DNA from 3 places in the Peribacillus sp. NPDC101480 genome. Region 3 is predicted to be linked to each of the others. Evidence: predicted binding sites of a transcription regulator. Region 3 holds the regulator's gene; each other region holds the start of a gene.
The links. The regulator LexA, encoded in region 3, represses DNA repair genes until DNA is damaged. The targets are predictions, from matches to a motif close to CGAACATATGTTCG.
Positions count from the first base shown of each region.

Region 1: addB (helicase-exonuclease AddAB subunit AddB) is a predicted target of LexA. The motif match lies at 1,456-1,469, and genes of this name have one in related genera.
Region 2: ACQKMF_RS12755 (DNA endonuclease) is a predicted target of LexA. The motif match lies at 1,889-1,902, and genes of this name have one in related genera.

Region 1 covers NZ_JBNNSB010000004.1:38,969-42,259, reverse strand. Annotated here, with positions in the region: gene addB (helicase-exonuclease AddAB subunit AddB) at 1-1,327, opposite strand, end outside; gene lepB (signal peptidase I) at 1,518-2,081, opposite strand; gene ACQKMF_RS14485 (TVP38/TMEM64 family protein) at 2,115-2,729, opposite strand; gene ACQKMF_RS14480 (hypothetical protein) at 3,020-3,291, shown strand, end outside.
Region 2 covers NZ_JBNNSB010000003.1:310,954-314,244, reverse strand. Annotated here, with positions in the region: gene ACQKMF_RS12765 (flagellar hook-associated protein 2) at 1-1,419, opposite strand, end outside; gene flaG (flagellar protein FlaG) at 1,434-1,796, opposite strand; gene ACQKMF_RS12755 (DNA endonuclease) at 1,974-2,816, shown strand.
Region 3 covers NZ_JBNNSB010000002.1:577,031-580,321, forward strand. Annotated here, with positions in the region: gene ACQKMF_RS10285 (YneB family resolvase-like protein) at 1-576, opposite strand, end outside; gene yneA (cell division suppressor protein YneA) at 596-907, opposite strand; gene lexA (transcriptional repressor LexA) at 1,063-1,686, shown strand; gene ACQKMF_RS10300 (glucosaminidase domain-containing protein) at 1,892-2,506, opposite strand; gene ACQKMF_RS10305 (hypothetical protein) at 2,871-3,158, shown strand.

The DNA.
Region 1 (3,291 bases), on a different contig from region 3:
CTTTGGACGTCCACCTGCTTCCTTTAATGCCGCGGGCCAGCACATAGTTCTCCAGCTTATCTACCTGTTCGCGCATCCTATCATGATTTTTTTGCAGCGGAAATAGAAGCTCCGTCTTGATTGCACGAAATACCGGCTCATAACGCCAATAGCCATTGATGATCTCCAAAGTGGAACGAATCAGTTCAATCAGAGGATGATTCAGCATCGTCCGTTTGGAATCGACGAACAAGGGTATTTGATAATCCCGAAAAACGGTTTGTAAAATATCTGCGTATGCTTCCCCATTACGGACTAAAATCGCAATATCACGAAAACGGTGCTGTTTCTGTCTGACCAGCGACAAGATGTCCCGGGCAACTCCTTCAATCTCAGCTCTGCGGTTAACTGCCTGGGCGATCGTTACATCAGGTGACTGCTCAAACGTTTGTGCAGGACGAATGGCAAAATGAGTTTCCAGGTGATTCAGCCCTGGACTCTTTCCAAACCTTTCCGTCCCTTTTAAGATTCGATCTTCTGAAATCGGTATGCCATTCCTCAATCCAGACTGATAAAGGTGATGATAAAGATTACCCGTTTGCCTGAACAACTGCAAATCATCCGGGGCATATTGCCTGTAGGGCTGATCTAACGTCAGTGAGATCGTTACACTCCTGCACAGCTTCATCATTTCTTCCACAATCAATAATTCCTGTGGAGTCAAGCTATAAAAACCATCGATGTATATATCCGCATTCCTTATATATGAAGACTCTGGCATTTTCTCGATCAGCAAGGTGAAATAGTCTTCGGAATCTAAATATTTGTTGACCATTTCATCCTCAAAAGCCTGATAGACCAATTCAAGATCATGCAGTTTATCCTGAATGCCGCTGCCTGCCTGTGAGGTTTCTTGCAAATAGTTTTGAATGTCATCAGGTTGGATGCAATACTGCTTGAACTCGGCCAGCATTAGCTCCATCTGTGCAATGAACCCCTGCTTATCAGCAGATCGACGAAACATCTTTAACTCTTCCTTTTTATCTTCCATGATCTTCCGTATCAACATATTGACGCCGACACTGTCCAAATGCAGCCGGCTCATCCCCCCGGTTTCCTGAAGGACGCGCCATGCAAGCCTGCTAAAACTGAAAACCTGTGTCCGGATCATTCCGGCAAGGCCTGGTGTTTTAATTAATTTATATTCAGATAGAAACGTCATCTGATCAGGAACGAGGTAGATAATTGGATTTCCTTCGGGATCTTCTGCCAATTTGGAGCGGATTTCGTCCAATATATTCGAAGTTTTCCCTGCACCCGATCTTCCCAGTAAAAAACGGAGTGACATCTCTTTTTCCCCCTTACAACATAATATCTAGACCCATCATACCAGAAATACTTTCGTCTTTATGACTAGGTTTCTGTTTCCAATTAGATTTACTTTCTATTATTTTACCGTTTCCCTTTAAAAAACACCAATCGTACGTTCGCGTTTTCCCCCAAAAGAAAAAGCCCACATAATTTTGGGGCTTCCACAATCATTCACCTGTAAATTTAAAATTGAAATCATTGACCGGCCAATATCGAACATCCACTTTACCGACAACATTTTCAACCGGTATATAACCAAAATGACGGCTGTCAGCACTTTCAAGACGGTTATCACCCATGACAAAAAGCTTACCCTCCGGAACTTTGGTCATGTCCGTCAATTCTTTTAATGTAAAATCACCTGTAAAATCCTGTTCCGGGAAACCTTCCTTGAATTTCTCAAGATAAGGCTCATCCACTTTTTCACCATTTACGTAAAGCCAATCATCTTTATAACGAATTCGGTCACCTGCAATCCCTATGACTCGCTTAACATAATCTTCTTGTGAATTAGCATGAAAAACAATAATGTCAAAACGGTTGATATCATGAATCCGGTAATTGATTTTATTCACGACAAGTTTATTTCCATCTTCAAGGGTCGGCTGCATCGACTTCCCTTCAACATCATAGCTTGAAAAGAGAAATGTACGGATTAAGATGTAAATAACAAAAGCTATCATCGCTGGTTTTATCCAATCGGATAAAGAATTCTTGTTTGTTTTTTCCATCTAGTTCAACCCCTACTGCATTTATATATTAATTTATTGTCCTTCTTCTCTCTTCATGCTTTTATTTAGCCTGACTTCCAGTCTTTTTCCCACATACCATAGGATAAAGATGACGATTCCGATAATGATCGTTCGCACAGGCTTATGAATTAATGATACTAAATCGTAACCTACGAAGCTGATCGTAAAAATCATCACCGCTTTCCCACCCACTACTGCAAGTCCATATTGCAGGGTACTGACTTTTGAAAGTCCTGCCACGATATTAACGATAGCCGAAGGTGTAAAAGGGAAGCAGAGTAATATGAACAAAGGACCGAATCCATGGCTCTCAACCCAAACCATCAACCTCTGCACCTGTTTATGCTTTTGCAAAAATCGGAAAAACCTCATTTGACCATATCTTCTAATAATCCAAAAGATCAAAAAAGACCCCGCTACCGCACCAATCCAAGAAAATAAAAATCCCCACCAGAGACCAAAAGCCGTTGCATTAGCAAGCACGAACACCACTAAGGGCAAAAAAGGCAAAAATGCTTCCAGCATCGGCAGCAAGATCCCAGGAATTGGACCGAATGAGCGATATTGCTGAATTAGTGCCGATATATGATCAAGTGTAAACCACTCACGTATAGTATCCAAATCCATAATTATCTCCCTCGACATGCTGCCATCATTGCAGCATAAACTTATTAAAAACTGTTTATTTTAGATATATCACTTTCCCCTGAAATTGCAAGAATTATTATCCATATATCTTCATACTTTCCCTATCTCCGGAAAACATAATCTTGTTAACGAATATTTCTTGATTTATCAAAACTGCTTGCATATACACTGAAAATACATTAGGATAAAAAAACAGAACGGATGTTCTTGTTTTGCAGAATATACATACTATTATTAAAAACGCGCTATTTTAGAAAGGGGCGGTCATGATGACCCGCATTCCAGAAGATGACCGAAATATGATTGAAAAAGCCATCTACCTCCCTATGGTTATTACAGTCTTAAACCGGGATCTCAAGGTCATCGAAATTAGTCCGTTTAAATTAAAAAGGCCCTATTCGGAGCTAGTCGAACATATTTTAAAAGTGGTTCAAGACGAACTTGCCGAGGTGCGGCGCTATTTGCGCAAGGAGAATATTAAGGTTAGTGAAATCAAACGCGATGAATCCTTCACGATGTATTGTTTTATATATAAAGGATA
Region 2 (3,291 bases), on a different contig from region 3:
CAATTTCGTTAGCTTTGCCTCAAATGTTGAAATCTTCTTATCCAGCCCATTGACCAATTTTCCGATTGTAAAATTGTTATTAACAAATCCGGCCTTTCCGGCCTTTTCAGTAATCGCCTTCATTGATGATTCTATATCATCCCTTAACCGGCGCGCGAGGCCTTTGTCGCTCTTTTCTGGCCCATTGGCCATGAACATATCATAAATCGCATTCGGATCCTCACTAATGGCTGCCCGGAGCTTGTCCTCATCAATCGTTAATTTACCGCCCTCCAAATAATTTTTGGTGGTGGTGATCCCCAAACTGCTGAGATTGTTTTTTCCTGTGATCCCATCCACCGAGGTGTATAGGGATGACCTCATTGTGGTCAAGAGGCTTTTTAACGTCGAATCCCCTTTTAATGTTCCGCTCTTCGCTTTTTCTTCCCACAGCTTCACTTCATCCTCTGTCATTGCCTTTTTTTGCTCAGAGGTAAGCGGGGTAAAGGAGCGATATTTAGCTTCACCCGTTTTATCTTGAACCTTTTTAATGACATCATTGTATTTATTCACAAACTGAGTGATCGTGTCCAGGATGGCATCCACATCAGCTGTTGATGAGAATGTGACTGTATCCGTCGTTTTTTGCTTTACCGTTATTTCCGCTCCATTAATCTGAAACGTATTCGAAGGACGGGAAATGTCCAGGCCATTATAAGTAATCGATGCATTTTCCCCTATTGTGCCGCCAGTTCCTTCATTGTTACTGCTCATTTTTAGCACATTGAAGAAATCTCCGGTACTCCCTAACTCAATTTCAGGCCGATCTTTTATATCACCTGTATTTTTAGCAGTGATGGAAAACTTCTGGGACGTTTCATCGAAAAATAGAGTCACTCCCGAGTTTGCAATAATTTTATTTATGACACTCTCTAACGTATCGTCCGCATTAAGGGTAAGAGTATACGGATTTTCCACTGTTGCGCCATCTTTTACTTCCGTATCAAAACCGCCATCCTTATTGATGGACAGTATCGTAATATCTTGAGGAGTCGTGATTCCCAATTCCGATAGTTTCTTTTTCGGGTCGGTAACAGCTGATTTTTCTGTACTTGTCATGGTTGCTGCCTTGGCAAGCCCATTCACTTTTATATTCCCGGAAAAATCAATGGTCGAATTCACATTTCTCACTGATACAGCATCTGGATTCGATACCATCACCTTCTTTTTAATAAAGGAAGACTGCTTCCCAATTCCATCACGAATGAGCGTATCCAATTCTGATAAAGCTGTATTTATCGAACGGTAATCATCCCGCTGCCACTCGGAATACTGCTTTTTCTGTGTCAGTTTTTCCAATGGCACCCGTTCTGCCTGCATCATGCTCTTAACTAATTCATCAATGTCCATCCCGCTTGCTAAACCACTGATTCGTACCAAAATTGATCACCCGCTTATATTTTTTCATCCACCATTATGCCGACAAACTCCGTCATTGCCGCATAGAAGTCCAATAACTTCTTCGGGGGAATTTCCCTGATCGTCTCATCCGTTACATCATCCACTACCTTGACATAGTACTCATTCAGCTTCTCATGATATTCAAAACGAACCGCCGTATGTGTCGGATTCAGGAAGGTGTTCAAACTATCCACCATTTCCTGCACCTTTTCTTTTGATGGCATATCAGTAGATTCCACACTTTGCTCCGAATAGGCTAGCGTATTCATTTCCCGCTGATAAAATGAACTGATTCCTTCCGAGATTGCTGTTCTAAGTTGTGAGGAAAGGATATTTGTGGACAAACTCTCCCGCATCTAAATAGCCCCCAATATGATATCTTTACTTTTTATATCGGTTCCGAAATGGAACTTTACAGTGTACATACAAAGGATTTATTATTAAATAGAGAACAAACATTCGCTATCGGAGGGGATAACATTATAAAATGGGATTAAGAAGATGAGCTTACACTCTTATATAAGGAGGTTTTCATAATTAATCTTACTGAAATCCAGAAAAATATATTATATGCCAGCATTATAAGTGACGGTGAAATCACGAAAATTTATAAAAATAGCAGGAGAAAGAACAACAGCTACCGGGAGCACTACGGCACATCTCAGGGAGATTATCGAAAATGGAAAATTTCCTTTTTTGATGGATTATTATATATCACTCCGGCAAGCCAATGTGTCCGTTCCGCTTCTTTAGAATTATTCACCAATTTATTCCCACACTTTTACAGTGATGATGGAACTAAACATCTCCCCTTCACATTATTGAAACATTGCATTTTAACACATTTCCTAACTATTCTATACATGGATGATGGCTCTTTAAGCATCTCATACAGGGTAAATCATAATAAAAAAATTATTTACCTCACACCGCATATTTACCTTTACCTTCAATGTTATCCTAAAGACGAATTAGAGAAACTAAAGGAACATATATTTACCACATATCATTTATCCTTAAAGCTGAGCTCTCGTAAAGATGGATATGGATATATTCTAAAAACTACTTCTGTTAAAGAAACTTTTCGTTTCCTCGAACTAATCGAACCTGTTGCAAAAACTTGTTCTTCCATGTTATATAAAACCTCTTGGGAATTCCGAAATCAAAAAGAAATACTCAGGTGGAAATCTAAGTATCCTGATTACACGATTCTTACCAGCAGTTCAGATCGCTCTAAACCCTATTCTCCAGATGAAATTAAATTACTAAGACAACTTAAAGAAAATGGTTATACAACAAATGAAATTGCAAAGATGCTAAAAAGAAGTTATTGGTCCGTTACTTATAAATGGCAAGAAATAAAAAAACTAAACTAACGCCAAAACATGATAGTATTTTGGAGCTAAATAATGTTAATCTAACCGATCCTTTATATTTTTCGATAAAAAAAGAGACTCTAGTAAAACTAGAGTCTCTTTCAGGTAATCTAAAATTAACGAAGAAGTTGTAAAACTCCTTGTGGTTGTTGGTTCGCTTGCTTTGCGACTATGTCTTTCGATCATAGAACAGACTATATCTTCACCCTTATCTTATAAGGGGCTGGGCACTTCGAATGGCTTTTGCCACCCTACGGATTTCATTGCCATAGCTTTCACCTTAGACTGTATATCCTAGTCGTTGAACCTTCTCCAGAGTTTCCTCAAAGGAGCTTGGCTGCTGATTATCCATTATGTCATCTCCATCATTTTCAGACCATCACGCTTACCGTTTCCAGTTACGTTGTGGTTGATGCAGCTTTAGGAAGTTCCAGCAATTCACCCAGTCATAATTTTATCCATTACTGGATAAAAC
Region 3 (3,291 bases):
TCCCCTTAAAGTGGCTGCGATTTCTGCGAATGTCAATCCATTGGCCCGAAGTTTAATAATTTCTTCAATAGGGATTTCCATACGGTCCCTTCCAGTGGAATTCCTTTGATTCTGAAGGTTTTTTTGAGGACGGTATCCTTTTTCAACGGCTCTTATCATCCCGCGCTTTATTTTAAGATTATGTAGTTTCCTTTGGTATTCTTCTACAATACCGACTATCTGGATGACCATGGCATCCGAATCCGATAACTCAAGCTCCCCGTCATGTGAGAGTGTATAAATTTTAACATTTTCTTTAAGGATGACATGGAAAAGGGCTATTTTGGCATTCCCTCTTCCCAGCCTTGTTTCATCCTGGATTAATAGTACTTCAGCTTCTTTAGTTTTAAATAGTTCGAGCATGTCAAAAATGCCATCCCGATTCAACTCATAACCACTTGCCTGCTCTTTTATTATGGATATAACTTCAACATCCATCTTTTCTGCCAATTTGACTAACTCATCTTCCTGCCTTGCCAATGATGTTTCCTGTGACTCTTTTTCTGTGCTGACCCTACAATAGATTACCGCCTTCATAATACCCTACCTTCACTGCTTACTGCTCACTGGCCAAATTCTGGACAAGTTCTTCCCCTTTAACCGGTATGACGATGACTTGACCAGGTTTAATTGTATCCGCCCTGACACCATTATGCTCTTCTATCCAACCAATGAATTCTTTTTTTGTCAAATTTGCTTCTTCATATTCTTCAGCGATTCCCCATAGGGTATCACCTTCACTTACTTCTATAGAAAGGAAATCCTTTTTTGGATCATTGTTCAATGTACAAGAGAATAAAATTGAAAAGATGAATACTGATCCCGCTAATAGAATCGTATAAATATAATTTTTGTATAAATTTTTCATAAATATCCCTCCAAAGCGAATGTTCGTTCGTATGTTATGGTCAAATTATAATACGAACGCTTGTTTCAGTCAACAACAAAATTCGAACTTATGTTTGTATAGAATTGGGGGCCATGCTATAATGTAGCAAAGAACATTGGGGAAGAGGTGCACATATGACTAAACTATCAAAAAGGCAGCAAGATATTCTTGATTTCATTAAAGAAGAGGTCCGCCAAAAAGGGTATCCACCTTCCGTACGGGAGATTGGTGAAGCAGTGGGACTTGCTTCAAGTTCAACAGTACACGGGCATTTATCACGCCTGGAAAGCAAAGGCCTGATTAGACGTGACCCAACCAAGCCAAGGGCCATTGAAATAATGAATTTGGAGGAAGCGAACAATATTCCAAAAGTCAATGTCGTGAACGTGCCGTTACTTGGAAAAGTAACAGCGGGAATGCCGATAACGGCCATTGAGAACATAGAAGAATACTTTCCGCTTCCCGAAAGCATGGTTCCACATGATGACCATGTATTCATGCTGGAAATCATGGGTGAAAGTATGATCGAAGCAGGAATTCATGATGGGGATTATGTCATCGTGAAACAACAAAGCAATGCCAATAATGGAGATATCGTCGTGGCCATGACGGAAGATGATGAAGCCACTGTAAAACGATTCTTTAAGGAACCGGATTACATAAGGCTTCAGCCTGAGAACTCGAATATGGAACCAATTATTTTACGAGATGTTTCGATACTTGGAAAAGTAATAGGCTTATATAGACAAATACACTAAAAGCGCTAACCGCGCTTTTTTTGTTTGTTTAATCTATGTCCCGAATTCTCTCAATATGCATATGGAATTTTAATAGAATCAAGTTTTCATGGGTATTTAAACGTCCTTAATTACGAACGGAAGTATACGATCGCCTAATATGTACTTTGGTAACAATCTGATTACAATAAAAAAGAGAGCTTTAACTACCGCTCCCAGTTAAAATTCACTTCACTCGTAATCTTTGGTTCACTTTAATTAGGTTAAGATCTACCAAGCCGTTCCACTGTTGAATCTGCACTTGTGTAGAACCGTATGCTTTTGCAAGCGCAGAGACGGTATCCCCTTTTTGGACAATATGATAAACCTCTTCTATACTTGCATCATATTTTGTTAAATCGCTTGTTTCGATAAGGTTCACCAGTTTTTCAATATAGTTGGGATCCGAGGCGTACCCAGCATCGAAAATTGCTTTGAGTGCTTTTCTGTAATCTTTTTCTCCAATGACAGCCGTATAAAGACTTCTATTCCATGAAGTCCCCTTTACATATAAATTGGCAAGATCTCTAAGACTTTCTTCCCAAGATGGGTATTTTCTGAATTTGTTCCATACTTGAACGGGTACGCCATTGACATATTCCATTGTCTGAATGATGACTGACTCACCCTTGAAGTCACCTTTTGTACCGAATATATTTTTTCCTTTGCTTGCTAATAAACTTGTCCCATATCCACTCTCCAAACAAGCTTGTGCAATGACAACAGAAGGTAATATTTTAAATTCCTGTTGAATTTTCTGGGCATAGGGAGCAATTTCCTTAATAAATGTTTCCTTGCTCATTAGAACCTCCCATCAATGGTTTTACTTTATTTTTCACTGTTCATCTTCATTCTTATCGTATTCTCATCTATGAAAAAGGTTACAGCAAGTCCCATACAAAAGGTTCTGATGTTTGGCTAATTGTTTTTATTATAGATTTCTTACCTAGAGTGGCCTGCTTCGAGTATTATTTATCCATTTCCCTACCAAACAGGAAAAGCCGTCAATCCATTTAATTAAATGGATTGACGGCTTTTCCTATTGAACACTGAAAATCTTCAAAACTTGTTCGTTAATTTTAAATTTGTAATTATTTATTTTTGTATAAAACCTTGATGAAAAACAAAAACTATTTTTAAAAACTTCATTTCAAGGTGGTGAAATCATGGACTACCCAACCGTCCATACAAACTTCTGGGATGCAGTGATAGCCATTCCTACCATCATGATTCTTACTCAACTTATTAAGGTCATGTTTCATATTCATCCAAAATTCGTCCCTACCATCGCTTTGGGTCTTGGCTTGTTCATTTCCATTTTCATCAGTCATCGTCATCACTTGGTTTCAGGAATTTTCATGGGCTGGTTTTATGGCTATGCAAGCATAGGCAATTATGCTGCACTCAAAACTGGTATTTTGTCTTATAGAGAATCCTACAAAAAGACGGATTAAATCTATTCTTGTTGTCTAGCTGAAATTCATCAATCTTTTTATTGCTAGATGACCTTACTAGCTTTATTTTCCATCGAACACCATTAATTTAATCGCTGTATTAGTAATTACAAACTGGCTGAATCCTTTGGCT